3 regions of the Aurantimonas litoralis genome follow, and region 3 is predicted to be linked to each of the others. Evidence: riboswitches for the same ligand, from Rfam matches in the RefSeq annotation. Region 3 holds a riboswitch; each other region holds the start of a gene.
What was found. A riboswitch is a leader RNA that binds a small molecule or an ion and turns the genes downstream of it on or off. The one in region 3 is predicted to bind thiamine pyrophosphate.
Positions count from the first base shown of each region.

Region 1: it holds a riboswitch for thiamine pyrophosphate, as region 3 does, so the genes downstream of both, thiC (phosphomethylpyrimidine synthase ThiC) here and thiB (thiamine ABC transporter substrate binding subunit) in region 3, are expected to answer to the same signal.
Region 2: it holds a riboswitch for thiamine pyrophosphate, as region 3 does, so the genes downstream of both, thiO (glycine oxidase ThiO) here and thiB (thiamine ABC transporter substrate binding subunit) in region 3, are expected to answer to the same signal.

Region 1 covers NZ_JAPFBM010000003.1:219,965-229,687, reverse strand. The annotation lists gene N7I30_RS08595 (adenylate/guanylate cyclase domain-containing protein) at 1-483, shown strand, start outside; gene N7I30_RS08590 (GNAT family N-acetyltransferase) at 488-1,330, opposite strand; gene N7I30_RS08585 (polysaccharide deacetylase family protein) at 1,327-2,109, opposite strand; gene N7I30_RS08580 (hypothetical protein) at 2,185-2,361, opposite strand; gene thiC (phosphomethylpyrimidine synthase ThiC) at 2,471-4,279, opposite strand; TPP riboswitch at 4,401-4,528, opposite strand; gene N7I30_RS08570 (septal ring lytic transglycosylase RlpA family protein) at 4,839-5,228, opposite strand; gene N7I30_RS08565 (alkaline phosphatase D family protein) at 5,450-6,907, opposite strand; gene N7I30_RS08560 (cell wall hydrolase) at 7,084-7,929, opposite strand; gene N7I30_RS08555 (succinate dehydrogenase iron-sulfur subunit) at 8,042-8,821, opposite strand; gene N7I30_RS08550 (TRAP transporter large permease) at 8,984-9,723, opposite strand, start outside.
Region 2 covers NZ_JAPFBM010000005.1:324,997-334,719, reverse strand. The annotation lists gene N7I30_RS13495 (hypothetical protein) at 1-115, opposite strand, end outside; gene fabA (3-hydroxyacyl-[acyl-carrier-protein] dehydratase FabA) at 368-898, shown strand; gene fabB (beta-ketoacyl-ACP synthase I) at 936-2,153, shown strand; gene fabI (enoyl-ACP reductase FabI) at 2,168-3,013, shown strand; gene N7I30_RS13475 (thiamine phosphate synthase) at 3,042-3,713, opposite strand; gene N7I30_RS13470 (thiazole synthase) at 3,710-4,507, opposite strand; gene thiS (sulfur carrier protein ThiS) at 4,552-4,749, opposite strand; gene thiO (glycine oxidase ThiO) at 4,746-5,723, opposite strand; TPP riboswitch at 5,873-5,998, opposite strand; gene N7I30_RS13455 (DUF2937 family protein) at 6,059-6,571, opposite strand; gene N7I30_RS13450 (LysR substrate-binding domain-containing protein) at 6,697-7,590, opposite strand; gene N7I30_RS13445 (hypothetical protein) at 7,685-7,993, shown strand; gene pnp (polyribonucleotide nucleotidyltransferase) at 8,098-9,723, opposite strand, start outside.
Region 3 covers NZ_JAPFBM010000001.1:746,052-755,774, forward strand. The annotation lists gene N7I30_RS03590 (RNA polymerase factor sigma-32) at 1-605, shown strand, start outside; gene N7I30_RS03595 (M48 family metalloprotease) at 694-2,217, opposite strand; gene thiQ (thiamine ABC transporter ATP-binding protein) at 2,433-3,167, opposite strand; gene thiP (thiamine/thiamine pyrophosphate ABC transporter permease) at 3,164-4,792, opposite strand; gene thiB (thiamine ABC transporter substrate binding subunit) at 4,823-5,857, opposite strand; TPP riboswitch at 5,908-6,004, opposite strand; gene N7I30_RS03615 (thiamine diphosphokinase) at 6,214-6,855, shown strand; tRNA gene N7I30_RS03620 (tRNA-Arg) at 6,932-7,008, shown strand; gene N7I30_RS03625 (diguanylate cyclase) at 8,137-9,219, opposite strand; gene N7I30_RS03630 (hypothetical protein) at 9,424-9,723, shown strand, end outside.

The DNA of each region.
Region 1 (9,723 bases), on a different contig from region 3:
CTGCATGCCCGCATCGTGCCGGTGATCGAGCGCCATGGCGGCATCGTCGACAAATATCTCGGCGACGGCCTCTTGGCGACCTTCGGCGCGACGAGGCCGTCGCGGACAGCCGCGGCCGAGGCCCTCGCGGCCCTCTGCGAAATCCTCGCTCTGTCCCGGGAGTGGGCGCGGGAGATGGAGACGCGTTTCGGTCCGATCGGCCTGCGCGTCAACGGCGCGGCGACCGCCGGGACCGTCGTCTTCACCGCGCTCGGCGACGAGCACCGGCTTGAATACACCGTGATCGGCGATCCGGTGAACCTCGCCGCCAAGCTGGAGAAGCACAACAAGGTCGAGCAGACCCTTGGCCTGACCACCCAGGCCAGCCTCGACATGGCGCAGGCGCAGGGGTTTCGCCCGCCCGCTGCCGCCAGCCTGACCCGCCTCGACCGCCGGCAGGTGCAGGGTGTGGACGCCCCGCTCGACCTCGTCGCCTTCGCCTGAGTGCTCAGGGCAGCTTCTGGTCGAGGAGGATCACCTCCGAATGCAGATGGTCGACGTCGCGGGGCGCGACATCCGCCGGGCGATACCAGCGCGGCAGCCTGATCGTTTCCACCGTGCCTTGATCGTTGCCGGGCGTCATGAAGCGGGTGTCGATGGCGAGGACGCCGCGCTCGCCGGTCACGATGCTGTCGGCAATATCCTGCGCATGCGCCGACAGGAACGCCGGATCGCTGGCATGCAGGATCTCGTGATAGGCGATCGCCTCGCCCTTCAGCTTGCGCTGCCAGACCAGCCACGTATCGCCGACGAAGGCATGGTGCAGGTCGAAGCCGGCATGGGCGTCGAGGACCGTCCGCTGCGCCGGATCGAGCCGGTCGCGGATCGCCGTATCCCGCAGGACCGGCAGACGCCCCGGCGCCCCGCTCGGCCGGAACAGGCTGCGGCTGTCGTCGAGCACCGAAAAGCCCAGTGCCCGGATCTTGCGGCCGGTGGCCCGGCGGGCGGTCATGGTCTGGTAGGTGACGCCGGGCTGCGCCATGCCCGAGCGCAGCAGATCGTCGCCGGTGCCGTCGCCGCGATAATCGGCGAGGAGATACCAGGAGGACAGATCGCAGAAGCGCCGCAACTGGCCGCCGATCATGCGGTCGCTGTAGATCGTGCCCATGAAGCCGACGATATGCCCGCCATCCTCCACCAGCCAGCCGCGCTCGACGCCCTCCGGCCGCCAGGGATAGTCGAGCAGCCGGGCCCAGCGCTCGCGCGGGATCCTGGCGTTCATGTGGGTGTGCAGGAGTTCGACCACCGCGGCGATGTCGCCGGCTCGTGCGGGTCGCACGATCGCGCTCATCGGACCAGTTCGTCCGTCGGTGCGCCGGCGAACAGTGCCCCCGCGTCACGCCATCGGACCGCCGGATGAGCGGCGAAAAGGGCCAGCAATTCGTCGAGAAACGCCCAGGTCTCGGCGTCGTGGTCGAGATGGTGGGTGAGGATGCCGAAGGGCTCGGCCGGATCGCTGCGCCCGAGCCGCCGGTCGGCAAGGCGCTCGGCGGCCAGCCGGACCAGCTTGTCATGCCCGGCGAAACGGGCGCCGCCCTTCCAGGTGAGAAGATCGAGATGGGCGTTCACATGGCGGCAAGCCACGTGTGGCGAGACGGTCTGCCGCGGCCCGAACACCGAGATGCCGGCATAGCCCATGGCCGGCAATGCCTCGGCCACCGCCGGCTCGATCCGATTCCAGGGCGGCACCATCACCGGCACGAAACGGTCGCCGAATGCCGCCGCCAGGCGGCTGCGCCCCTCGTCGAACTCCGTCAGCACCTCGGCCAAAGGCCGGTCGCCGCCGCATTCCACGGCGCGTCCGCCGGGCGCGGCATGGTTCCTGTGGGCGTGGCCATGCTGGAGGACGGTCAGGAGCGGATCGCCGCGATGGGCGACCAGGCTGTCCGCCAGACCGGCCGGAATGACCGCCAGCGCCAGCGGTGCGGCATGGCGGTGCGCGGCGGCGACCAGCGCCTCGAGCGCCGGCGTCGCGGCAATCGCATCGTCGTCCCGCCACCACATGTCGATCCGCCGGTCGGCATCGTGCCAGGCGTCGAGTTCGCTCAGAAGGTCGTCAGCGTTCCGCATGGCGCGGCTTTAGCGGCGATCGGGCGTCCGGGCAATTGCTGCGCGGCGCGACCGATCGGCCAGAGCAGGAGACGGTCAGTCTCTTTCTTCGTCTTCCTCGGCGTCCTGTTCGTCGTCCGGAACATCGGTGCCGATCAGCCGCTCGTCGGGCTCTTTGCCGGCAAAGGAATTGTCGGTGCGCTGCAGCGCATTGTCGAGGACGCCGCCATCGGCGGGCTTTTGATCGTGTCTGGGGGCCTTCGGATCGGCCATGGTGCGTTCTCCTGATGCAGTCGAACGCCTAACCACCCGAAGGCCCGCCCCGTTCCACCTTGGGGACACGGGAGGCGGCAGCGCGCCGCCGCCTCCGTTTCGCTGCGCCCTACTCGGCCGGCACGTCGCCGGCGGGCATGTAGAGATCGCCGCCTTCGCGATATTTCTGCGCCATCTTCTCCATGCCCTCCTTCTGCGCCTCGGCGCGGATGTCGTGGGAGATCTTCATGGAGCAGAATTTCGGACCGCACATGGAGCAGAAATGCGCCACCTTGTGCGCCTCCTTGGGCAGCGTCTGGTCGTGGAAGGAGCGCGCCGTCTCCGGGTCGAGGGAAAGGTTGAACTGGTCCTCCCAGCGAAACTCGAAGCGCGCCCGGCTCAGCGCGTCGTCACGCAGCTGCGCCGCCGGATGGCCCTTGGCGAGATCGGCGGCATGGGCCGCGATCTTGTAGGTGACGACGCCGACCTTCACGTCGTCGCGGTCCGGCAGGCCCAGATGCTCCTTCGGGGTGACGTAGCAGAGCATCGCCGTGCCGAACCAGCCGATCATCGCCGCCCCGATGCCCGAGGTGATGTGGTCGTAGCCCGGCGCGATATCGGTGACCAAGGGTCCGAGCGTGTAGAACGGCGCCTCGCCGCAGACCCGCATCTGGCGGTCGACATTCTCCTTCACCTTGTGCATCGGCACATGGCCCGGCCCCTCGATCATCACCTGGCAGCCCTTGGCCCAGGCGATCTTCGTGAGCTCGCCCAGCGTGTCGAGCTCGGCGAACTGCGCTGCGTCGTTGGCATCGGCGATCGAGCCGGGGCGCAGGCCGTCGCCCATGGAGAAGGACACGTCATAGGCCCGGCAGATATCGGCGATCTCCTCGAAATGCTCGTAGAGAAAGCTCTCGCGATGGTGGTGCAGGCACCACTTCGCCATGATCGAGCCGCCGCGCGACACGATGCCCGTAGTGCGGTCCACCGTCAGCGGAATATGGGACAGCCGCACCCCGGCATGGATGGTGAAATAGTCGACGCCCTGCTCGGCCTGCTCGATCAGCGTGTCGCGGAAGACCTCCCAGGTCAGGTCCTCGGCGATGCCGTTCACCTTCTCCAGCGCCTGGTAGATCGGCACCGTGCCGATCGGCACCGGCGCATTGCGGATGATCCAGTCGCGGATGTTGTGGATGTTGCGGCCGGTGGACAGGTCCATCACCGTGTCGGCGCCCCAGCGGATCGCCCAGACCATCTTCTCCACTTCCTCGGCCATCGAGGAGGTGACGGCGGAGTTGCCGATATTGGCGTTGATCTTGACCAGGAAGTTGCGGCCGATCGCCATCGGCTCGACTTCCGGATGGTTGATGTTGGCCGGGATGATGGCGCGGCCGGAGGCGACCTCGTCGCGCACCCATTCCGGGGTGATGAAATCCGGGATCGCCGCCGAATACGGCTCGCCGTCGCGCTCCAGCGCGCGCTTGGCCTCGGCACGCCCGAGATTTTCGCGGATCGCGACGAATTCCATCTCGGCGGTGACGATGCCGGCGCGGGCATATTCGTACTGGGTCACGGCGCGCCCGCCCGTCGCCCGGCGCGGTGCGTTGCGAACCGGAAATTCCGGCGTCAGCTTCTCGGCCGGCAGATTGCCGTTGTCCTCGGGCTGCACCGCGCGGCCCTCGTAGAATTCGGTGTCGCCGCGGGCCGCGATCCAGCTCTCGCGGATGCGCGGCAGGCCCTTGGCGATGTCGGTCTCGACCTGGCTGTCGGTATAGGGGCCGGACGGATCGTAGACGATGACGTCGGGCTCGCCCGCGGTCGGGTGCACGGTGATCGCGCGCATCGGCACGCGGATGTCGGGAAAGGCCGTTCCGGCCAGGTAGATCTTGCGGGAGGCCGGCAGCGGGCCGGCGGTGACGGTGGGTGTCACGGCATTCATCTTGGTTCTCCAGTCGCGCTCGCGTCGGAGATCCAGTTCTGCTTTCGGTGATCGAAAACTCTCGTCGGCCTGTCGGATCGCCCCTGTTGTCGGGGGCTTGGCCCGCATTGCGGGCCGGAGAGGTCGGCGGCTTTCCCATCCCTACGCCAGTATGAACTGGATCAGGTTCGTAGGGTCGCCGCGCGCTTCGCCGATGATCGGCAGCCGTCGGCCTCTCAGTTCCTTGCCGGAACTCCCCTTGGACGAGCGGACGGTAGCAGTCCCCGTGGGGGTGTCAACAGCGGTTGCAGCGGTCGTTACCGAACACCGGCGCGAGACACGAAGAGGCAGAGAGAAGGAAGACGGGAAGCAGGATCGGCAGCGGCCGATCGGGACATCGCGGCGGCGATGCAGGCGATGCGCCGCGGGCCGGGACGACCGGGAGGTGGTCAGGGGTAAAGCCCGAGCCAGAGCCCGCGATGCGTGTCGCGGGCGGTCCGCGGCGCAAGCGGCGCCGTCGGACGAGATGTGTCACATGCGGGCGGCCAGCGCCCCGTCATGCGGCGGCAAAGCCGAGACCCTAGAGGATGTCGAGGCTGACCTTGGCGGTGCCCGAATGGATCATGCCGATCTTCGATGCCGCGGCGCGCGACAGGTCGATGATCCGGCCGCCATGATACGGGCCGCGGTCGTTGATGCGCACGACGACGGACTTGCCGTTGCGACGGTTGGTGACGCGCACCTTGGTGCCGAAGGGCAGCGTCTTGTGAGCCGCCGTCATGGAATTCATGTTGAAGCTTTCGCCGTTCGCCGTGCGGCGACCATGAAAGCGCTTTCCGTAATAAGAGGCGGAACCCGAGGCCGCGGACTTCGTTTCGGCTACGACCGGAGTGATTGCGGCGGAGTACGAACCGACCATCGTTCCGGCGAAAAGCGCGGCCGCGAGAGCGGCCTTCGGCAGAAACTTCATTCTTGGCATGTCCTTGAGATGCGACGTTTGCGACGCCGCTTCCTTCGTCAATTCCTGTGACGAGAAAAAGGACGGACTCTGGCAGCAATAGGGTCTTTCTACGACAGCGGAACTTTTCGGGCCCTGGCGTATCGTCCTGAGCCCAAACGAGGAATTTCCGTCCGAGCCCTGTACTGAATGCGACAGCGATGTCGCATTCGCGCCGATGTCGCCTTAACCGGTCAGACTGCCAGCTTCGGGGTCCGGCCGCTGTCTTCGAGTTCCCATTCGGCCTGCCAGTCCATGCCGTCCTGCGACAGGACGAGGTAGTTGCGCTCGCTCGTATAGGTCGCGCGGCGCGAGGGCAGCGGCCGCAAGCGGATTTTCCGGCCGCGCAGCGGGCTCTCGCCGACCCGCGCGAGAAGGCCGAGCGCAAACGGATAGGCCGGCCCGGGCGCCGGATGGGAAATGCCGGACGCGACGAGCTGGTGCATCACACTCCCGTTCAGAAGCCGCATCTCGCCGCGCGTCGCCAGGTGGATTTCGCCGGAGACGACCACGAGCCCGCCAACGGCCCGCTCGGCGCGATCGGCCAGGCATTGCAGACAGCGGATCCATTCGCGCCGATGTGCCCGGCTCTGCCACTGGTCGCGCAGATCGTCGGACAGCTTGGCGACCCGCGGCACGATGCCGGCGACCAGCTCCGCCCAGCTCAGGCGCGGCCCGAGCACCGGCACGCTGGACATGAGCACGATCCGGTCCGGCTCCGGCGTCGTTTCCAGCGCCGTTTCGAAGCTCTTCCATCCGACCGGCCCCATCACCCTGTCGGGACGGCGTTCGCTGCGCAGGTCCGGCGCGAGGATCGTCAGGCCCGGATAGCGCACCGCAACGCCCAGGCTGCGCGCCTGCCGGTCCAGCGCGATCGCCGGCAGATCGGCCTCGTCCGCCGCCAGCTGGAAGATCAGGAACATTTCGCGCGCCGCCTCGAACAGACCGCGCCCGACGGGACTGTCCAGCAGCGCTGTCGGATGGCTGCCCCAGCCGTCGATGATGTCGTGGTCGTCCCACATCGACACGGACGGCACATGGGCCGACATCGCGCCCATGGCGGGCCGGGCAAAGCTGATCAGATAGCGCTCGAAATAGAAGCGCCGGATCGCCGCGCGCGCCTCCTCGGTCAGCGGGACGGTCCCGCGCTCGTCGGGCTTCAGCGTGGTCCAGCGGCGCACATCCGGATGACAGGCCAGGACGTCGTCGGCATAGAGCTGGTCGCCGCCCTGCAGCATCAGGGAGAACGGCGCGCGGTCGTGCTCGGCGGTGAGCCGGGTCCACATGGCGTCGCGCTCGGCGATGTCGCGCGTGAGATCCCCGTTCTCCTGGCCATTGCAGGAGACATAGGCGATGCGCGCCGCGCCGCCGTCGGGGCTGACGACGGCATAGTCGGTCTCGTCGATGCGGTAGGAGCTGGCGGTGCCGGCTGGCAGCGAGAAATCGTAGCGCCAGACCGTGCGGCCGAACCTTGTGGCCAGCGCAATCGGCTGCGTCGCCTCGCCCGCAGCAAACAGGTCGGGCGCCGCGGCCGCCTCGTCCAGGACGAGGATCGCGGCAAGATGGTCGCGCCGGCCATCGCCGCCGCGTGCATAGAGGATCGGGCCGATCCGGTCCGGGAGCGGATCGGCGGCGGAAACGGTCTCGGTCATCGGCTCCTGCCGGCTTGGCTGTGACCGATGCCCGTCCCGGCTTCGGTCTCGCCCGCCATATAGGAAGCCATGGTTGCCATGCCGACCGCAATGCCGCCATCACGCGGGCCGGACGATCGCATGCCAGCGGAATCGAGGGGGATTGCGGCCTCCGCAGAGCCCCGCGCCGGCCGAACTCAGTCGGTGGTGGCCGTCTGGACGCCGGGCAAGGCCTGCATGCGGGCGTCGAGCGTGGCCGTATCGGCGGCATCCGGCGTCGGCGCGGCGGCTTCCGCCGCACGAACGCGCCCGCCCTTGCCGCTGTCGGCGCGGGCCGGTTGTTCGGTCAGGCCCTGCCAGAGCGTCAGGAACGGATTGGCCTCGTCACCGGTGGTCTTGCGCGGCGCCATGGCGGTGGCCGTCGCCAGACCGGCCGGCGCGGACGTGTCCTGTTTCGGGCTCGGCGCGACGGCGGCGGTGCGGACCTCGTCGATGGCCGCAGCGGCGCCCTTCTTGCGGACCTCCGCCTGGGACGCCATGCGGAAGCCGGCGCTGCGCTGGTCGCGCGAAACCTTCTGGTAGAAGGCGTTGCCGCCGGCAATCACCTTGTAGTGCATGTTGCCGTAGCGGAAGCTCAGGCCCGCCGTGTGGAAGAACTTGGCATCGCCGACAGCAGCGTGGCGCTTGCCCGACAGGACCTCATGGGCGGTCTGCATCGCCAGTTCCTTGCCGGCCCCCATGTCGCGGGTCATCACGCCGGGCGCGAACTGCTTGGGCTGGGCAACCACGTCGCAAACGGAATCGGGATAGCTCGGCGAGCCGACGCGGTTCATCACCACGGTGCCGACGGCGAGCATGCCCTCGCGGCTGGAGCGGTTGGATTCGAAGAACATCGCCCGGGCGAGGCATTCCTGGCTCGGACCGTAGCTGAGGGGCGACACCACCTCCTCGATCTCCGGTGCGCCGACACAGCCGGACAGGACGGCGACGGACAGAAGGGTGGCAAGGGCCGGCAAACGGCCGCGGATCGACAACGTGCTCATGGCGCTGTCGTGGTCACGAAATGTGTCGGCAAACGGGGCGGCGTGTGCGGGAATGACACCGGCAGGCGATTCCGCCAGCCGGTGTTGCCGAATCGCCGCGCCTGCCGCCGGGTCAGACCCGGCGTTCGATCATCATCTTGCGGATCTCGGCGATCGCCTTGGCCGGGTTCAGTCCCTTCGGGCAGGACTGGGTGCAGTTCATGATGGTGTGGCAGCGATAGAGCTTGAACGGATCTTCCAGGTCGTCGAGCCGCTCGCCGGTCGCCTCGTCACGGGAATCGATCAGCCAGCGATAGGCCTGCAACAGCACGGCCGGGCCGAGATAGCGGTCGCCATTCCACCAATAGGACGGGCACGAGGTCTGGCAGCAGAAGCACAGGATGCACTCGTAGAGGCCGTCGAGCTTCTCGCGGTCCTCATGGCTCTGGCGCCATTCGCGCTCGGGCTCGGGCGTATCGGTCTTCAGCCACGGCTCGATCGAGCGCAGCTGGGTGTAGGGCACCGTCAGATCGGGGATCAGGTCCTTGATCACCGGCATGTGCGGCAGCGGATAGACCTTCACGGCGCCGCGGATCTCGTCCATGCCCTTGGTGCAGGCCAGCGTGTTGGAGCCGTCGATGTTCATGGCGCAGGAGCCGCAGATGCCCTCGCGGCAGGAGCGGCGCAGCGACAGCGTCGAGTCGACCTTGTTCTTGATCCACAACAGCGCGTCGAGAACCATCGGGCCGCAATCGTCGGTGTCGACGTAATAGGTGTCGGTCCGCGGGTTTTCCTCGTCGTCCGGCGACCAGCGATAGATCTTGAACTCGCGCACATTCGTCGCGCCCGCCGGCTTGTCCCACACCTTGCCGGGATTGATGGTGGAGTTCTTCGGGAGGGCAAGTTCGACCATGAGGATGTATCCGGTGCCTTTCTGGAATCGTTCGCAACATAAAGCGTGCGCTGCAAAACACCAGAGACGAAACGGCGCGGAAAGGCTTCAAATCGTTTGAAGTCCGGCCGTTTTCCGGTGTCTGCGACGTTGTCTCGCGGCCGCTGCCGGGTGACGCCTGCCTCAGCGATAGATCAGCGTCGGCAGCCACATGGTCAGGGCCGGGATGAAGGTGATCAGGAACAGCACCACGAAGAGCGGCACCAGGAAGGGCGCCGTCGCCGACATGCAGCGCTCGAACGGAATGCCCGACACCCGCGACAGGACGTAGAGCACCATGCCGATCGGCGGGGTCAACAGGCCGATCATCAGGTTGAGCACCATGATCACCCCGAAATGCACCGGATCGACGCCCATCTGCATGGCGATCGGCAGCAGCACCGGCGTCAGGATGGTGATCGCCGCCACCGTCTCCATGAAGCAGCCGACGATCAGCAGGATCAAATTGATCAAAAGCAGGACGACCCACGGATTGTCCGAGATCGTCAGGATCAGCGCGGCGAACTGCTCCGGCGCCCGGTTGGAGGTCAGGATCCAGGCGAAGATCGAGGCCGCGGCGACGATGAACAGGACGACGGCGGTGGTCTCGATCGTGTCGAAGGAGACCCGCAGGAACCGCTTCAGCGTCAGCGTGCGATAGACCACGAGGCCGAGGATCAGCGCCCAGGCGCAGGCCGCGATCGCCGCTTCCGTCGGCGTGAAGGCGCCGGTCAGGATGCCGCCGACGATGATCACCGGGGTCATCAGCGACAGGAAGGCGCGCTTGAAGGTGAAGCCGAGGATCGACAGCTTGAACGGCTGGTCGACCGGATAATTGCGGCGGCGGGCATAGATAGCGATCATCGCCATCAGCGAGACCGCCA
Region 2 (9,723 bases), on a different contig from region 3:
CGCCGTCGCTGCGCCAGGACTGTCCAAGGGCCGGCGCGACCACGGCGAGCAGCATCAAGGCGCCGGCCGACAGGGCGAGAGCGTGGCGGCGCGAAGGGGTGAAAAGGGCGGTCACGGCGGTGCTGCATCCTGTCGAGGGCGGCGGTCACGGCGCGCGCTGAGGCGGCTTCCTTCGCCCGGTGCTATCGAAATTGCGCGCCATGTACCACAGATAGGCTGGCGAGGACGGCGTTTGCCGGCCGCCATCCTGGCGCGCCGGATACGCCGGGCCCAGCCAAACGGTTTCACCTGTGCGGGTGGCGTGGTATGGGCGCAGCCGACAAGGGCCCATGGCAGGGTCGGGAGAACAGGGCGGACACAAGCGATCATGGCGACGAAGAAGACCTCCTACGATTACGACGACCTCATCGCCTGCGGTCATGGCCAGCTGTTCGGCGCCGGCAATGCGCAATTGCCGCTGCCGCCGATGCTGATGTTCAACCGCATCACCGAGGTCGACGAGACGGGCGGCGAGAACGGCAAGGGCATCATCCGGGCCGAATTCGACGTGAACCCGGACCTGTGGTTCTTCGATTGCCATTTCGAAGGCGATCCGGTGATGCCGGGCTGCCTCGGGCTCGATGCGCTGTGGCAGCTCACCGGCTTCTATCTCGGTTGGCTGGGCGAGCCCGGCCGCGGCCGGGCGCTCGGCGTCGGCGAGGTCAAGTTCAGCGGCCAGGTGACGCCGAAGGTCAAGCTGGTCGAATACGGCGTGGAGTTCCGCCGCGTGATGCGCTCGCGCCTGAAGCTCGGCATCGCCAATGGCTGGATGAAGGCCGATGGCGAGGTCATCTACAAGGCCAGCGATCTGCGCGTCGGCCTGTTCAGTGACGAGGACGCGGCTCAGGCCGCTGTCTGATGACGGCGCGAATCCTGGAATCGAGAAGGAGCGGACGATGAAGCGGGTCGTCGTGACGGGCATGGGGATCGTTTCCTCGATCGGCAACAATGTCGACGAGGTAACCGCCTCCCTCAGGGATGCGCGCTCGGGCATCAGCTTTTCCGAGGAATACAAGGAACTGGGGTTCCGCAGCCACGTCCACGGCAAGCCGACGCTGGACCCCACCACCATCCTCGACCGGCGCGCGATGCGCTTCCATGGCGGCGGCACCGCCTGGAACCACATCGCCATGGACCAGGCGATCGCCGATGCGGGGCTCGAGGCCGCCGACATCTCCAACGAGCGCACCGGCATCATCATGGGCTCGGGCGGCGCCTCGACCCAGACCATCGTCCAGGCGGCAGAGACCGCCCGCGAAAAGGGCCCGAAGCGCATCGGACCGACGGCCGTGCCGAAGGCGATGTCCTCGACCGCCTCGGCGACGCTGGCCACCTGGTTCAAGATCAAGGGCGTCAACTACTCGATCTCGTCGGCCTGCTCGACCTCGAGCCATTGCATCGGCAATGCCTACGAGACCATCCAGATGGGCAAGCAGGATGTGATGTTCGCCGGCGGCTGCGAGGATCTGCACTGGACCCTGTCGGTGCTGTTCGACGCGATGGGCGCCCTGTCCTCGGACTTCAACGACCGCCCGGAGATCGCCTCGCGCGCCTATGACAATGCCCGCGACGGCTTCGTCATCGCCGGCGGTGCGGGCGTCCTCGTGCTGGAAGAATACGAGCGGGCCAAGGCGCGCGGCGCCAACATCGTGGCCGAACTGGTCGGCTACGGCGCCACCTCCGACGGCGCCGACATGGTCGCCCCGTCCGGCGAGGGTGCGGTGCGCTGCATGCGCCAGGCGATCGGCCATCTCGACGGCCCGATCGACTACATCAACCCCCATGCCACCTCGACCCCGGTCGGCGACCGCATGGAGGTCCAGGCGATCCGCGAGGTCTTCGGCGACAACATCCCGCCGATCTCCGGCACCAAGTCGCTGACCGGCCACAGCCAGGGCGCCACCGGCGTGCACGAGGCGATCTACTCGCTCCTGATGATGAAGCACGGCTTCCTCGCCAAGAGCGCTCATATCGACGAACTCGATCCCGAGTTCGAGGGCATGCCGATCCTGCGCGAGCGGGTCGACAATGCGAAGATCGACCGGGTCCTGTCGAATTCCTTCGGCTTCGGCGGCACCAATGCCTGCCTCGCCTTCCAACGCGTGACGGACTGAGGTTTGGTGGGCACATGACCGATCTGATGAAAGGCAAACGCGGGCTCATCATGGGCGTCGCGAACCACAATTCCATCGCATGGGGCGCCGCCAAGGCGCTGGCGGCGCAGGGCGCGGAAATCGCCCTGACCTATCAGGGCGAGGCCTTCGGGCGGCGCGTGCGCCCGCTCGCCGAGGAGATCGGCAGCAAGCTGGTCATCCCCTGCGACGTCGAGGACACCGATTCGCTCGACCAGGTCTTCGCGACGCTGAAGGAGGAATGGGGCACGATCGACTTCGTCCTCCACGCCATCGCGTTCTCCGACAAGAGCGAACTCAAGGGCCTCTACGCCGACACGACGCGGGAGAACTTCACCCGCACCATGCTGATCTCCTGCTTCTCCTTCACGGAGGTCGCCAAGCGCGCCGCGGAGATCATGACCAATGGCGGCTCCATGGTGACCATGAGCTACGGCGGCGCCGTGCGGGTCATGCCGAACTACAACGTCATGGGTGTCGCCAAGGCCGCGCTCGAAGCCTCGGTGCGCTATCTCGCCGCCGATTTCGGACCGCGCAACATCCGGGTGAACAGCGTGTCGGCCGGACCGGTGCGCACGCTGGCCGGCGCTGGCGTCTCCGACGCCCGGCTGATGTTCAACTTCCAGCGCCGCAACGCGCCGATGCGCCGCAACACCTCGATCGAGGAAGTCGGCGGCGCGGTGCTCTACCTGATGTCGGAGCTGTCGAACGGCGTCACCGGCGAGATCCACTATGTGGATTCGGGCTACAACATCATGTCGATGCCGTCGCTCGAGGAGCTGAAGGCCCAGGAACACCGCAAGGCGGTCGTCGAGGGCGAGGACGAGAGCGGCGGCAAGTAGCCGCCCTCCCCACTCACAGCCTCAAAGCCTATCGCCGGTAGGGCGCGGTCGCCGCGAGCCATTCGCGCGCCCGCGCTTCCGGGTCCGCGGCCCGGGTCACGTCGGTGACCACCGCGGCGCCGTCGGCGCCCTGCGCGAAGACCTGCGGCAGCCGCTCCACGGTGATGCCGCCGATCGCCACCAGCGGCAGATCGCCGATACGCTGGCGCCAGACGCCGAGACGCTCGGGCGTCTGCGGCGCCCATTTCATCACCTTCAGCTTGGTCTGCCAGACCGGCCCCAGCGCGACGTAATCGGGCTCGGCGGCCAGCGCCACGGCGAGCTCGGCGCTGTCATGGGTGCTGATGCCGAGCTTCAGGCCCGCCGCACTGATCGCCGCCCGGTCCGCCTCGGCCAGGTCCTCCTGCCCCAGATGGACGACATCGCAGCCCTCCTCGATCGCCAGCCGCCAGAAATCGTTGATCACCAGCAGGCAGCCATGGGCCGCGCAGACATCGCGCGTGCGGCGGATCTCCTGCCGCAGCCTTGCCGCGTCCAAGTCCTTGGCGCGCAATTGCAGGAGCTTGACCCCGACCGGCACCAGCCGCTCGGCCATCTCGGCATCGTCGACGATCAGGTAGAACGGATCGAGCCGTAGCCCCGTCCCCGGCCGCTCCTCGGCACCGCGCTCCCCACTCCGATGTCCCTCCGCCCGGCTCATCGCGAACCTCCCGGTCCGCCGACATCGCCGAGCATCGCCTGCCCCAGCATCGGCGTCGAGGGCGCCGCCATGTCGCGCGGCGCCATCGGGTCCGCCTCGAAGGCCAGCCGGCCGGCCTCGACCGCCAGGGCAAAGCCCCGCGCCATCGCCACCGGATCGCCGGCCTTCGCGACCGCCGTGTTCAGGAGCACGCCGTCATAGCCGAGCTCCATGGCGGCGGCCGCCTGCGACGGCAGGCCGAGCCCGGCATCGACCACCAGCGTCACGTCGGGAAAATGCGCCCTGAGCTGGCGCAGGCCGTAGCGGTTGTTCAGCCCGAGCCCCGAGCCGATCGGCGCACCCCAGGGCATCAGCACCCGGCAGCCGGCCTCGACCAGCCGGTCGGCGACCGACAGATCCTCCACCGTGTAGGGCAGCACCTCGAAGCCCTCGCCGGTCAGGATGCGGGCCGCCTCCACCAGCCCGAACACGTCGGGCTGCAGGGTCTCGGCGTCGCGCACCACCTCCAGCTTGATCCAGTCGGTGCCGAAGATCTCGCGGGCCATCTGGGCCGTCGTCACCGCCTCGCGGGCCGAATGACAACCGGCCGTGTTGGGCAGGACGTCGAGGCCGAGGCCGCGGATCAGCTCCCAGAAGGCCTGGCCGGCCCGCGCCTCGCCGGATTCGCGGCGCAGCGAGACGGTGACGATACCGGCCCCGGACGCCTTGATCGCATCGGTCATCATCTGCGGCGAAGGATAGAGCGAGGTGCCCAGCATCAGCCGCGAGGCGATGCGGCGGCCATAGATGTCCATGCCGGTCACGGCGTGCGCCGTGTCGGTGTCGATCGTGTCCATGCTCAGCCTCCCTTCATCGGGGCGATGATCTCGATGGCGTCGCCCTCGGCAAGCCGCACCGTCCCGCGTTCGGTCTTCGGCACGAAGTCGCGGTTCAGCGCGGTGGCGACCACGGCGCCCTCATAGCCCAGTTCGACGAGCGCCCGGTCGAGGGTGGCGGCCTCGACGCTGCGCTCCTCGCCATTGACGGAAATTCTCATGATGCGTCCTTCAGCGTCTCTGCGAAGATTTCGGCGGCGGCCTCCGCCGCCATGGCCGGCGACAGCAGGAAGCCGTGGCGGTACAGCCCGTTCAGGCTGATAACCCGGCCGCTCCGCGTCACCTTTGGCAGATTGTCGGCATAGGAGGGCCGCAGGCCGGCGCCGGTCTCCACCAGCTCGGCCTCGGCAAAGGCGGGATGCAGCGCATAGGCGGCGTTGAGCAGCTCGACGGTGCCGCGCAGGGTGATGCCGCGATCGTCGTCGCTTTCCAGCATGGTCGCGCCCACCATGAACAGCCCGTCGGCGCGCGGCACGACATAGATCGGCGAGCGCGGATGCAGGAGCCGCACCGGCCGCGCCAGCGACACCTCGTTGGTGCGCAGCAGCACCATCTCGCCGCGCACCGCCCGCAACCGCGGCAGCTCCGGTCGCGCCGCGATGCCGCGCGCATCGACGATGCGATCATGGTCGAGGTCGGCGGCCGCGACGCGGCTGCCGAAATGCAACGCCACGCCGCGTTCGAGCAGCCGTTCGGCCAGCGCCTCCAGCGTGCGGCGCGGATCGAGATGGGCTTCCTCGGCAAAGAACAGGCCCTCGCCGAAACGGCCGGCGAGATCGGGCTCCAGCGCGGCGATCGCGTCGGCGTCGAGCCGCTCATGACCCTGCGTGCGGCGGGCGAAGCGGGCAAGGTCCGCGCGGTCGCGCCAGGGCGCCAGCACCAGCGTGCCGTGGCGCGCGACGTCCGGTACATGCCGCGACCACCAGTCGATCCCCGCCAGACCCGGCGCGACGATGGCCGCATCGGCGCTCTCGGCCTCGCAGTGCGGCGCCAGCATGCCGCCGGCCAGCCACGACGCGGCGGCGGTGCCAAGCTCGGGCGCCGCCTCGTACAGCGCGACATCGGCGCCCCGCTCGGCGAGTTCCAGCGCGGTGACAAGCCCGGCAACGCCGGCCCCGATGACGGCAACCCGCATGGTCAGGCCCCGCCGATGCAGCAGGCGTCGTGCAAACAGGCGACCCGGTCGGCCATTGTCTCGATCCTCCTCGACGCGTCTCGGAGATCCGGGTGATGGGCAGGGGAAAGATCGGCGGCGCGGCGCTCGCCGGCGGCGAACCGCATGCCATGGCCACCGCATTCCATCCCTCCGCCGGTCTCAACCGGATCAGGTTCGAAGGGTCGCCACGCGCTCACGCCTTTCGGCGGCCGATGGCCTCTCAGTTCCCTGCCGGAACTCCCCTTGGATGGACGGAATCTGTGCCTCCCAGGCGGCGCTGTCAACGCCGCCGCGCCAAGATCGCGGTCGCGGGCTCAGCTCGACGGCAGCCGACGCTCGCGGCGGCGTCGGCGCATGCGCGCGGCGCCATGGCCGCCGGCGCCGATCGCCCAGCCGAGGGCGAAACCCGCGACCGCCAGAAGCAGCCCCTCGACGGTGATCGGCAGGGCCGGCCGATAGTCGGCGGCGGCCCGCTCGGCGATCTCCCAGTCCGGATCGCCGGCCGCGACGAAGGGGCGGAACAGGGGCGCCGATTCGGCGACGCTGCGATAGCGCCGCTCCACCGCGTCATACCGTGCGATCGTCTGTTCGGCGTCCGTGCCCTGGCGCGCGACGAAGGCGTCGCGGTTCTCGCGCAACCGCGTGACGGCCTCGCTGCGCGACAGGTCGGAGGCCGCGGCACTGGCGTCGAAACGCTCGACGACCTTGCGCAATTCATCGACGGCGCCACCGAGGCGCTGCAGATATTGCTGGGTGAATTCCAGCGACTGGCTGGAGACGAGCCCGAGAAACAGCGCCGCCACGACGCGGATGATCAGCCCCGGCATTCCCTCATCCTCCCTCAAGGCTCCCCAACGCACCGGTCGCACAGAATGACCGCCGGCCCCGCGTCAGACGACGCGCCCCCGGCCACGATACGCCTGCTGCCTGATCATACCAGTCCCCGCGCCTGTCAGGCGAACAGCCGGGTGCCGCGTTCGGCGATGGCGCAGAAGCTGGCGGTCACATGGGCGGCCAGCGCATCGGCGACCGGGCCGGCGCCGTCGCGGCGGGCCAGCGTCATGCGGTAATTGCCCAGCGGCGGCAGGCCGCGCTCGGCGCCCAGCTGCACGATGTCGTCCGACACGACGCTGATCGGCAGCGGCGCGATGGCCAGGTCGGCGGCGACGGCCGCAAGCTGGCCGGTGCAGAACTCGCTGGTATAGGCGACGCGGTAGTCGATATCGCGGGCGTCCAGCGCCGCCAGCGCCATGCCGCGCCAGGCGCAGCCGGCATCGGCGAGGGCGAGCGGCAGCGGCGTTTCGGCCACGGCGAGCCCGCCGCGCGCGCCCACCCAGACCAGCGGCTCGGAATGGATGTAGTCCGGCCCGTCGAGGCGTTCGTCGTGACTGTAGACGGCGAGATCGAGCTCCCCGGACCAGCAGCGCCGCCGCAATTCCTCGGTGCGGTCCAGCCGCACCTCCACCTCGACCTTAGGATGGGTCCGGGCGAAGCGCCGGAGGATTTCCGGCATGGCGACCACGCCGTTGTCATTGGGCACGCCCAGCCGCACGCTACCCTCGCAGCAGGGCGACAGGAAGCGCGAGAAGGCCTCGTCGTTCAGCTTCAGGAGGCGGCGGGCATAGCCGAGGAAGATCTCGCCGTCGGCGGTCAGCGCCACGCTGCGGGCGTCGCGGCGGAACAGGTCTCGGCCCACCATGTCCTCCAGCTTCTTCACCTGCAGGCTGATCGCCGACGCGCTGCGATGCACCCGCTCGGCGGCCCGCGAGAAATTGCCGGTGTCGGCGATCGCCACCATCGTGCGGGCGAGGTCCATGTCGAGATTGGGCAGACTGGGGGTCAGCACAGGCGGAGCCTCCTGTTAGCGAAACTTGCCGCTAGGCTTACTCCTTCTCGTTTGTCTCATCAATGAGAAACCCTCACATTCGGCCCATCGGCAATTGGAGGTTCTCATACTGCATCATTCGGCCCTGCCCCAGCCCATCCGGCTCCACGAGGAGACGACCGGTCAACCCGGCCTTGTCGGCTGGCTGCATAACTGGACGGTGGAGAAGCGTCGGCAGCGGCTTTGCCGCGACGCCTTCAACACCCTTTTGCGCGTCGACGACCATATCCTGCAAGACGTCACCGGCCTGACCCGCCCGCAGGTCGAGGAGGTCGCGCGGCTGCCGCTCGCCCTCCACGCACTCGAGGCGATCGCCCGGCTGCAGGAGCGCTCGTCGCGGCGGCGGCACCGGCGGTCCGCCTGACGCGTAGGCACCGATCGGGTCCGAAGGTCGCGACCCTTACCCCAACGAAAAAGGCGCGCCCCGAGGGACGCGCCTTTCATTCTGTCAGCGAAGAGACGGCCTGATCAGGCGGCGTCTTCCTCGCCCTTCTTGATCTCCTGGCCGGTCTCCTGGTCGACGACCTTCATCGACAGGCGAACCTTGCCGCGCTCGTCGAAGCCCATCAGCTTGACCCAGACCTTGTCGCCTTCCTTGACGATGTCGGTCGTCTTGGCGACGCGATCGGCGGCGAGCTGCGAGATGTGGACGAGACCGTCACGCGAACCGAAGAAGTTCACGAAGGCGCCGAACTCGACGGTCTTGACGACCGTACCCTCGTAGACTTCGCCGACTTCCGGCTCGGCCACGATCGAGTGGATCCACTTCTTGGCCGCCTCGATCTCCTTGCCGGAGGACGATGCGATCTTCACCGTGCCGTCATCCTCGATGTTGATCTTGGCGCCCGTCTTCTCGACGATCTCGCGGATGATCTTGCCGCCAGCGCCGATGACGTCGCGGATCTTGTCGGTCGGGATCTGCATGACCTCGATGCGCGGGGCGAACTCGCCCAGCTCGGCGCGGCTTTCCGACAGCGCCTGGCCCATCTCCTGCAGGATGTGCAGGCGGCCGCCCTTGGCCTGGTCGAGGGCGATCTGCATGATCTCCTCGGTGATGCCCTGGATCTTGATGTCCATCTGCAGCGAGGTGATGCCCTCGGAGGTGCCGGCGACCTTGAAGTCCATGTCGCCGAGATGGTCCTCGTCACCAAGGATGTCGGACAGCACCGCGAAGCGCTCGTCTTCCTTGATCAGGCCCATGGCGATACCCGCCACCGAACGCTTCAGCGGAACGCCCGCATCCATCAGCGCCAGCGAGGTGCCGCAGACGGTCGCCATTGAGGACGAGCCGTTCGACTCGGTGACCTCGGAGACCGCGCGGATCGTGTAGGGGAACTGCTCCGGTGCCGGCAGCATCGGACGCAGGGCGCGCCATGCCAGCTTGCCGTGGCCGATCTCGCGGCGGCCGGGCGAACCCATGCGGCCGGTCTCGCCGACCGAGTACGGAGGGAAGTTGTAATGGAGCAGGAAGCGCTCCTTGTAGGTGCCGGTCAGGGCGTCGACGAACTGCTCGTCCTCGCCGGTGCCGAGCGTGGCGACGACCAGCGCCTGGGTCTCGCCGCGGGTGAACAGTGCCGAACCGTGGGCGCGCGGCAGGATGCCGGCCTCCGAGACGATCTTGCGGACCGTCTTCAGGTCACGGCCGTCGATGCGGCCGCCCGTGTCGAGGATGTTCCAGCGGACGATCTTGGCCTGCAGCGACTTGAAGACGGTGCCGACCTGTTCCTTGGAGTACTTCGTGTCCTCGACGCCTTCCGGCAGGAAGTGGCCGGTGACCTTGGCCTTCACCGCGTCGACGGCGTTGTAGCGCTCGGTCTTGTCGGTGATCTTGTAGGCGTCGCGCAGCTCGCCTTCGACCAGCTGCAGCATCTCGGCCTCGAGCGCCGAATAGTCGGCAACGACGTGCTCGCGCGGCTCCTTGGCGGCATGCTCGGCCAGCTTGATGATCGCGTCGATCACCGGCTGGAAGCCGCGATGGCCGAACATGACGGCGCCCAGCATTATATCTTCGGCCAGCTCGTGAGCTTCCGATTCCACCATCAGGACGGCGCCCTCGGTGCCGGCGACGACCAGGTCGAGCTGCGACTCGGCCAT
Region 3 (9,723 bases):
AAGTGCGCTTCTCCACCTATGCGACGTGGTGGATCCGGGCGTCGATCCAGGACTACATCCTGCGCAACTGGTCGATCGTTCGTGGCGGCACCTCCTCCGCCCAGAAGGCTCTTTTCTTTAATCTGCGCCGCCTGCGGGCACGGCTCAGCCAGGGCGCCGACGGCGGTGTCACCGGCAGCGCCATGTACAAGGAAATCGCAACGGCACTGAAGGTGTCGGAGGGCGACGTGGCGCTGATGGATTCCCGTCTGTCCGGCCCCGATTCCTCCCTCAACGCCCCCCTGATGGAAGACGAATCCGGCAGCGCCGACCGACAGGATTTTCTCGTGTCGAACTCGCCCCTGCCGGACGAGATGGTCTCCGTGTCGATCGACGACGAGCGTCGCGTCACCTGGCTGCACAGCGCCCTCGACGTTCTGTCCGAGCGCGAGCTGAAGATCATCCGCGAGCGCCGCCTGCAGGACGACGGCGCCACCCTGGAAGCGCTGGGCACCAAGCTCGGCATCTCCAAGGAGCGGGTGCGCCAGATCGAGACCCGTGCGCTGGAGAAGCTGCGCGCCGCGTTGCTCGAGACCAACGCCGACCGCAGTGCCTACGTGAGCTGATCGTCGGCATCACCTCGAACGAAAAAGGGGCTCCCGATCGGGCGCCCCTTTTTCGTTGTATCGCAGTCTGACGCCACAGCCAGGCCGGTTACTCGGCGACGATCTTGTACCGCGTACCGGGCTTTACGTTCTCATTCGCATCGAGATCGTTGAGCAGCCGGAACATCGCCGTCTTGCCTTCGACCCCAACCATGCGGGAGGCCAGCGATGCCGTGCTGTCGCCGGCCGACGCAGTGACGATCCGGATACGCAGCGGCTTCAGGCTCTCCTTCTCGGCCGTCGAGAGAAGCCGGAACGAGTTCGCGACCTTGCCCGCGATCCCGGCCGCCGTGCCGGCGGAACTTGCCTGCACGGCCGTCAGGAAGCGATAGACCTGTCCGCCGACCCGCACCACGGTGACGTCGAAGACATATTCGCCGCCCTCGGCCCGGGCCGACACCGCATCGAGATTGCCGATCTTGAAGGCGCGGATGCTCGACGGGTCCAGCCCGCCGATCCAGCCGCTGTTGACGTAGTCGACGAGGCCGGTGGTCTTGGGCAATGCGACGCCGTCGAACCGGATCGCGGTGTCGTTGGGCCCGCTCGCCAGCACTGCCTCGGCGGTGTTGTCGATGACGAAGCCCTTCGGCACTTCGAAGGTGATGCTGAGACCGGGATGATAGAAGCGCTGCTCGCGGACATAGCCCTCGACGGCGGAATCGCCGAACAGCATGCCGTCGATGCCCGCCAGATAGCGATCGCGATCCGTGGTCCCCGTGCCCGGCTGGCCATATTCGCGCGCATGCCGGTTGGCGAGATCGATGCGCTGCGGCGCCGACGGATGCGAAGCGAGGAAGTCCAGCTCGGGATCGCCGGCCTGAAAGGCCGTGCGGATCTTGGCATAGGAATCCATCGCCTGCAGGAAGCGCGCTGCGGCGAAGGGATCGAAACCGGCCTTGGCGATGTGACGAATGCCGAGGATGTCGGCCTGCAACTCCTGCTGGCGCGAGAACTGGGCAAGGCTCAGCTTGCCGCGCGCCAGGGCGACCTGCCCGGCCGGCTCGCCTGCCAACACTTCGCTGACGACCCGGCTGGCGATCTCGGCGGCCTGCTCGCGCTGCTGGCGCTCGATGCCGTGATTGGCGGTGATATGCGCCATCTCGTGGCCGATCACCGCAGCCACCTCGGCCGAATCGTTGGCCAGGGCGACGAGACCACGGGTGATGTAGACGTAGCCGCCCGGCAGCGCGAAGGCATTGACGTTGGGCGAGTTCAGAATGGTGATGCGATAAGCGCGGTTCGGATCGTCGGTCTGGGCAGCCAGCTTGCCGACGATGGTGGCCAGCGTGCGCTCCAGCTTGGGATCCGAATAGGCGCCGCCATAGGCCGCCAGGATCTTGGGGTGCTGGGAGCGTCCGATGACCGATTGCGGATCGCTGCGCTGGACGTTCTCGAAGGTGATCGGACGACGCGTCGCGGCATAACCCGCCTGCACGCTGCTGCTGGCAGGCGAGAGGCCATCCAGCCCCGCTTCGATCGTGGTGCAGGCGCCGGTCGCCAGCAACGCGCCCAGCGCGACACCGCCGATCATGCGGCGCACAAGGCGTCCCGCACGACCAGGACCGGAGTTCATTGCCATCGCTGCGATCGTCGCCCCCACAGAACCGCTTCGCTTCCCGAGACTCAAGGCTTATCCGAACCGCTGTCACACGGGTTAGGATCGATCAGCAACAGATTTCGAAAAAGCGCCGCCGCTTTGCCTCGTGCCTTCCCCTGTCCGCTACCGGGAAAATCCGCCGGAAATACGTCAGTCGCGAAGTTAGCCGGCCGGTCCCTTGTCGGCCCGGGTTAAGGTCGTTCCGCAGGCGCAACCGTGCCGAGATAGCGCGCCACCCGCGGATCGCCGTCTCCGGCCAACAATGTACGCGTCGGCCCGATCGCCGCGATCTCGCCGGCGTCGAGAAATGCCGTCCGGTCGGCGTGGCCGACAGCATCCTCGGGATGGTGCGTGACCATGACGATCGCCGGCGGATCCGCGTGCCCTACCCGCAATTCGGTCAGGATCGCCAGCATCTCGCGGCGAAGAGCAGGACCAAGCGCCGCGAAGGGCTCGTCGAGAAGGAGAAGCGGCCGATCCCGCAGGAAGACCCGCGCTAGGGCCACGCGTTGCCTTTCGCCGCCCGACATCTCGGCCGGATGCCGCTTGGCGAAGCCCGCCAGCCCGACCGCGTCGAGAGCCGCCTCGACGCGGCGTCTGTCCGCAGCAGCCACCCGCAGATCGGGGGCGATGCCGAGGGCGACATTGCGGTAGACGTCGAGATAAGGAAACAGATTGTTGTCTTGGAAGACGATGCTGAGCGGGCGTTCCGCCGGCGCGACACCAGCCATTGCGCGTCCGTCAATGGCGATCGTGCCGGCGGAGGGCGCAGCGAACCCCGCGACGAGGTCGAGCAGAGTCGACTTGCCGGCACCGCTCGGACCGATGACCGCCAGCCATTCGCCGGCCTCCACCGCAAGATCGAAGCGCATCTCGCTGCCGCCATGGGCAAAGCGGACATCGTCGAGGACGAGGGCCTTCTTCATGCCGGATGGTCCCTTTGTGCAAGTCCGCGCTCGGCCAGCGCCATCAGCGACAGGCACAGGATGCCGAGGAGCAGCGCCAGTCCGGCCGCGTCGGCCGTGCGATAGCTGCCCATGCGCTGCAGCAGGAGATAGGGCAAGGTCACCAGGTCCTGGCTGCCGAACAGGGCGATGGCGCCGAGATCGCCGAGCGAGATCGCCAGGGCGAAGGCAAAGCCGAGGGCAACCGGCGCGCGCAAGACCGGCCAGTCCACCACCCGCAGTCGCGACAGACCTGCAAGGCCGAGGCTGTCGGCCAACCGGCCAGTCGCCTGGTTGGCCGACGCCAGCGCCGGCCCGACGATGCGCACGATGAAAGGCACGGCCATGGCGGCGTTGGTGGCGACCACGACATAGGGCGCAGCGGCAAAGACGTCGGTGACCTGCCGCAGCGCGAGAAACCAGCCGGCCCCGACCACGATGGGGGGAACGACGAGCACGAGACTGGCCGTCGTCTCCAGCCCGTTGCCGAGCGCCTGCCTGCGTGAAGTCAACCGGTCCCCGGGCGCTTGGCGCAGCGCCTCGACGGCGAGGACGATGGCCAGCGAGACGGCCATCGCAAGAAGCGCGGCAGCCGTCGCAATGACGATGCTGGTGATCGCGGCACGATGGACCGCCGGATCAGCCAGCAATCGCGCCAGGTCCGCTTCCAGTCCGCGCACCGCCACCGCGACGAAGGGCGCCAGCACGAAGCCGATGCCGAAGAGCAGCACGAGCGCGTCCAGCACCGCACGTACGGGACTGCGGCGATCGTAGCGCAATGCGCGGCCGCCCAGGCCGAAACCGGCGGCGACATCACCGCCAAGCCGGGTCGCCAGCCACAGGACGATCACCGTCAGGCCGATCTGGACGAGCGACAGCGTGATCGCACGGCCGGGATCGAAGTCGTAGCGCAGCGACTGGTAGATCGCGACTTCCAGCGTCGTGGCGCCCGGCCCGCCGCCCAGCACCAGCACGAGAGTGAAGCTGGTGACGCAGAGCATGAAGATCAGGCTCGCGGCCGCCGGCAGTGCACCGCGCAGGGCCGGCCATTCGACAAGCCGGAACGTGGCCAGTGGGCTCAGCGACAATTGCCCGGCGAGCTTCCAGCTTTCGGCCGGCACGCGGTCGAGCCCGGCCAGCATCAGCCGGGCGGCCAGCGGCAGGTTGAAGAAGACATGGGCGATCAGGATGCCGGAGAGACCATAGATGTCGAGCCGCGCCAGTCCGATCGCCGCGAAAGCATCGGAGACGAGACCGTTGCGGCCCCAGATGGTGAGGATCGCCAGCGCGCCGACCAGCACGGGCAGCACCTGCGGCAGGAGAAACAGGCGCAGCACCGCACGGCGACCGGGAAAGCGGGCACGATGCAGGGCCAGTGCCAGCGGGATGGCGCCCACCACCGACAGGAGGGTCGACAGCACCGCCTGCTCGAGGGTGAACAGAACGACGCCGAGGAGATAGCGATCGCCGGCCACCGCCCGAAAATCGGGTACGGCGCCGGTCGCAAAGAGAAGCACGACGAAGGCACCGGCCAGAAAGCCGACGAGGATACCGGCAGCGCCGAGGCCGAGGCCGATCCGCCAGGCACGATCCGCAGCACCGGTCATGAACGCCTCACCGGGACGCGCGCTCGATCGTCAGCGGCCGATCGCTTCGAGCCATTCCTGCGTCCATGCCTTGCGGTTCGCCGCCACGGTTTCCGGATCGATCATCAGGGGCGTGTCCACCAGCACCAGGCGGCCAAACGCTTCAGGCAGATCGATGCCGTCCGCGACCGGCAACGTCCAGTTGGTGGTGGGGATCAGCGACTGCACCTCGGCGGTCAGCATGTAGTCGAGGAAGCGCGTCGCCAGTTCGGCTGTCTCGGTCGTCTTCAGCATCGCCGCCACCTCGATCTGCAGGTAGTGGCCCTCCGCGAAGGCCGCGGCCTGATAGCGGTCGGTGTCTTCCTCGATCATGTGGTAGGCGGGCGATGTCGTGTAGCTGAGAACCATCGGCACCTCGCCGCTCGTGAACAGGCCATAGGCCTCGCTCCAGCCTGGCGTCACGGTGAGAATGCGCTTCGACAGCTGCGCCCATTTGGCGGCGGCCTCGTCGCCATAGACCTTCTTCATCCACAGCATCATGCCGAGGCCCGGTGTCGAGGTCCGCGCGTCCTCGATGGCGATCTTCACCTCGGGATCGCCATTGACCAGATCGTCGAGGCTCGCCGGTGGTTCGGCGATCGCTTCGCTGTCGTAGACGAAGGCGAGATAGGAATAGTCGTAGGGGACGAAGATATCGTCCGAGAAGCCGGTCGGCACGTCGAGCCCCGAGAGATCCGCCCCGCTCGGCGCGAACATGCCGGTCGCCTTGGCCTCGGGGATGAGATCGGTGGTCAGGCCGAGGACGATATCGGCTTCGGTCGAAGGGCCTTCAAGCTTGAGACGATTGAGGATCGCGACGCCGTCCTCGAGACCGACGAACTGCAGGTCGCAGGCGCACACGTCTTCGAAACCCGCCTCGATCTTCGGGCCCGGCCCCCATTCGGGCGTGAAGCTCTCATAGGTATAGACGGTGAGCACCGGCTTGTCGGCCTGGGCGACCGCTCCGGTAATGCCGGCCAGAAGCGCGGTGGCGCAAACGCCGAGATGGCGAACGGAGAGCGGCGGGAGGAAGACGGGTCGGGCCATTGTGGTGCCTTTCAAGACGGCGGCCTTCGAAACGAAAGCATCCGCGAAACACCCGCCGACGCCCGCATCCCTCCGCCGGTATGAGCCGGATCAGGTTCGACGGGTCGGCATGCGCCTCTCAGCCCGAAGGCACCCCGTGTGAGCATGGGAAGACTTAGAGGTCACGCCGCTTGCCGGCAAGGGCAGCCGCACCTCTGGACCAAGGGACAGCTCCGCCCTGCCCCAATGCCGAGCCCTCGCGTCGGACCGCAAGGCTGCGTCCGGCGCGGCAGGCAGGCCATGCCTCCCCGACGATCCGAATGCAATGTCGCGGCAGCCGATTGGCGTTTGCGGCCCGATGCTGTAGGCGAGCCGCGATGTCGCGCTTTTCCATTCTCCTTGCCGGCCATATCGCCCCCACCCCTGCGCTGATCGATGCGGTGGAGGGCACACGGGTCATCGCCGCGGATGACGGCCTGCGCCATGCTGGGGAACTGCAGGTGACGCCGGAACTCTGGGTCGGCGATTTCGATTCCAGCCCGCCGCGGCCGGCGATCGAACTGACCAGCCTCCCCCGCGAACCCTATCCTCGCGACAAAGCGATGACCGACGGCGAGATCGCCATCGAGGCGGCGCTGACGCGGGGCGCGACCGGCCTGTTGCTGGTCGGCGCGCTCGGTGGCCCGCGCAGCGACCACGCCTTCGCACATCTGATCCTGGCCCTGCGCTATGCCGCCCGCGGCATCGACGTGGAGTTGTTCGACGGCATCGAACGCGCCTGGCCGCTGGGACCGGACCGCCGAGCCTTCGATCTTGCGCCCGGCACGCAGTTCTCGATCCTGAAATTCTCGGATCTTTCTGGCTTGACGATCTCCGGCGCGAAATGGCCGCTCGACGCTGTCGACCTGCCATTCCACTCGATCCTCACACAATCGAACGAAGCGCTGGGGCCGATCGCCGTGACGATCCGCGAGGGCACGGCGCTGCTCGTCGCCCAGGCCGATCCCAAGGTCCGCTGATCCGCAATATCGCCGCACAAGAGCTTCGCGAGCAGACTTGGCGAACCCTGCGCCTTCGACTAGGTTGCGCGCGGTCGGTCCCGTAGCTCAGCAGGATAGAGCATCAGATTCCTAATCTGAGGGTCACTGGTTCGAATCCAGTCGGGATCACCAATTGCTTTGCGCCCTGCGGCAGGGCCATGCGATCTCCTCGCCGCGTACCCATGCACGGGGATATACAAGCTACAACCGAATACACCGCGTTGAGCAGCCACTGATCCCAGTCTGTTAATGTGCCGATTCTCCCAAAGCGTTGCTTCGATTGCTAGTGCTGACGCTGGCCTCGCACACTTCGGCACGATGCAACGCCCCGCCAGCGCGCCTTCAACGCACCGGTTCACCGTGAACTCCCCGTAACCGTTAAGTATTTTAGTAAGCAGGGGTCATCTAACACTCTATCCAAACAAGGCCACTTGCATCTGCAGTGAGGGGATGGGATGTGTGCGCTCAGAAATACAACGCGAATCTGTTTATGACGTGAGATGCAGGCCAACCGGTGATGTTGCACCTTAATTGTCTCGGGGTATCGGCGGAGTGAGAGCACTAGGTCGCGGCCAACAATGGTGATGCTTACAGCCGGAGTTCGCCGTAAGCATCCGTCCCTGAATTGACGCTCTCTCCTTATGTGGTCCATCCGCCTGCGTCGTAGATCAAAGGACCAGTCCAAACAGTGAGGCCATCCACTCAGGATGGATGAGCCAGAAAGAACCAATCCAAAATACATGCATACATTCATGGACTTCATGAGACGGATCTTTGCGTGGCATCACTGGATCCCCATTAGTATCGACCTGCGCCGCTCGCCTTTTGATCTTCGCCCGCTAACGGCTACGTCTGCTCCGACGCTGATACAGCGAGGGGGCCAGAATCGTTCTCGCATCCTCATGTCGGCCGAAACCAATGTTGAGAATTCGTCAGCAACGCAGAAGGCGCTCCAACGCCCGGCGGAGAGGACTGCCCGGCGTCCGCACGATGTTGTGAGCGTCACCTGGGATTACGACTTCCTGAAAGGCTGCTTGCTCGCAACGACGCTACTGGCAATCACGACCGGGGTTATCCTCTGGGCGGTCTGGAGCGCGTTATCGTCATTGATCGGTTTACTTTTCTAATCTCTTCAGAAGACCTCGGCGAGTTAGTGGCGGACCCGACCGGACGCCCTGGTCAAACCTGTGCCGCATCCTCATGCCACCCCGTCGCCGGTGTCGGAACTGGTACACTCCCTCTGCCCGCCGCCGGCTTTCCCTATATCGCGACTTCCACGCGGTTGCGGCCGCGGTCCTTGGCGAGGAAGAGCGCTTCGTCGGCGGCCTTGAAGAGGCGCTTGAAGGACAGGTCTTCCCCCTCCTGCGTGGCGACGCCGACACTGACGGTCACGTTGCCGTTCTCCTGGTCGCCATGGAAGACCTTGTCGTCCACGGAAAGCCGGATCCGTTCGGCGGTCTGCAGGGCCGCTGCCGGGGTGGCATCCGCCATCGCCACGACGATCTCCTCGCCGCCGAAGCGGGCAACCGCATCGGATTTGCGGACATTGGCCCGCACCACATCCGCCACCTTCAAGAGGATCGTGTCCCCGACATCGTGGCCATATGTGTCATTGACCTGCTTGAACCGGTCGATATCGATGACGAGCACCGAGATCGGCCGGCCATTGCGCCGCGCCACTTCAACCATCTCGCTGGTGCGACGCTCCAGATGGCGGCGATTTGGCAGAAGGGTCAGCGGATCGGTCGACGCCTCCGCCTCCAGCGCCCGGCCAAAGACGAAGGCCTTGCGCTCGCTGCAGAGGAAACGCCCGAGGACAAGAACCCCGATCACGTCGGCAACCGTCATCGGACCGATCGTCCGCAGGAAGATCTCCGACGCGTTGTCGACGGGCACCGTCAGGATGAAGAGAAACGGCACATTGCAGAGAAGGCCGAGCAGCAAGAGATCGCGCGTGCGGGCCGGCTGCATCTTCTCAAAGACGAAATAGGCGAAGAAGGCACCGATACCCGCCGTGGCCACGATGTTTGCGATCCCGCCCATCGTGCCCGAACCGCCGAGATGCAGCCGGAAGAGGCTGGTGACCAGCGCGGCCACCGTCGCGGCTCCCGGTCCGCCGAATGGGGCCGCCAGGACCAGCATGACCGCCCGCGGGTCAATCCGCAGGCCCGGCGCCAGTTCGACCGCATTGGCGATCGACAGCGATGCCCCGACACCGAACAAGAGGCCCAGTGCAAGGCTTCGCCCAAGCCCCGGCTCGGCTTTGCGCAGGGCCCAGCCATACATCATCGTCACCAGCGCGAAGATGCCGAGGCCGTTCACGACGCCGAGAAAGAAACCCATATTTGGCAAAGTTCTGGCTCCGATCCTGCCGCCTCTATCTGCAATAGCCGCGACGGGTTACGAAGCCACAAACACCGGGAACGACACGGCTATCGGTCGCAGAAGAAATTCGGGCCCGCGGCTAGACGGGTTGGCCGAGGCCTTCTTCAGTGCCGTGCGGCCGCCGCCCGTGACCGGACAATGCCGTCGATGCAGGATCGCGCCATGACCAGACAACGATCGTCCCTCGGCCTGTTCGGCGTCTTCGGGCGATCCGAAGACCTGAAACAGCTCGACAGCGCTCTGCGCTCCGTCGACCTGCATCCCCGGATGGTGCCGGAAGCGGTGAAGCTGACGGTGGTCAGGCTGATGCAGGATCATGCGATCGGGGCGTTTCCCGCGCCGCAGGCCTACCGTGCCGCGGCCGAGATCCTTGGCTATTGCATGATCGGTGCGGAAGGCTTTGCCGGCGCCAACGACGTCGATCTGGCATTGCGGGTCGGCGAGCGGATCGAACGCGCCATG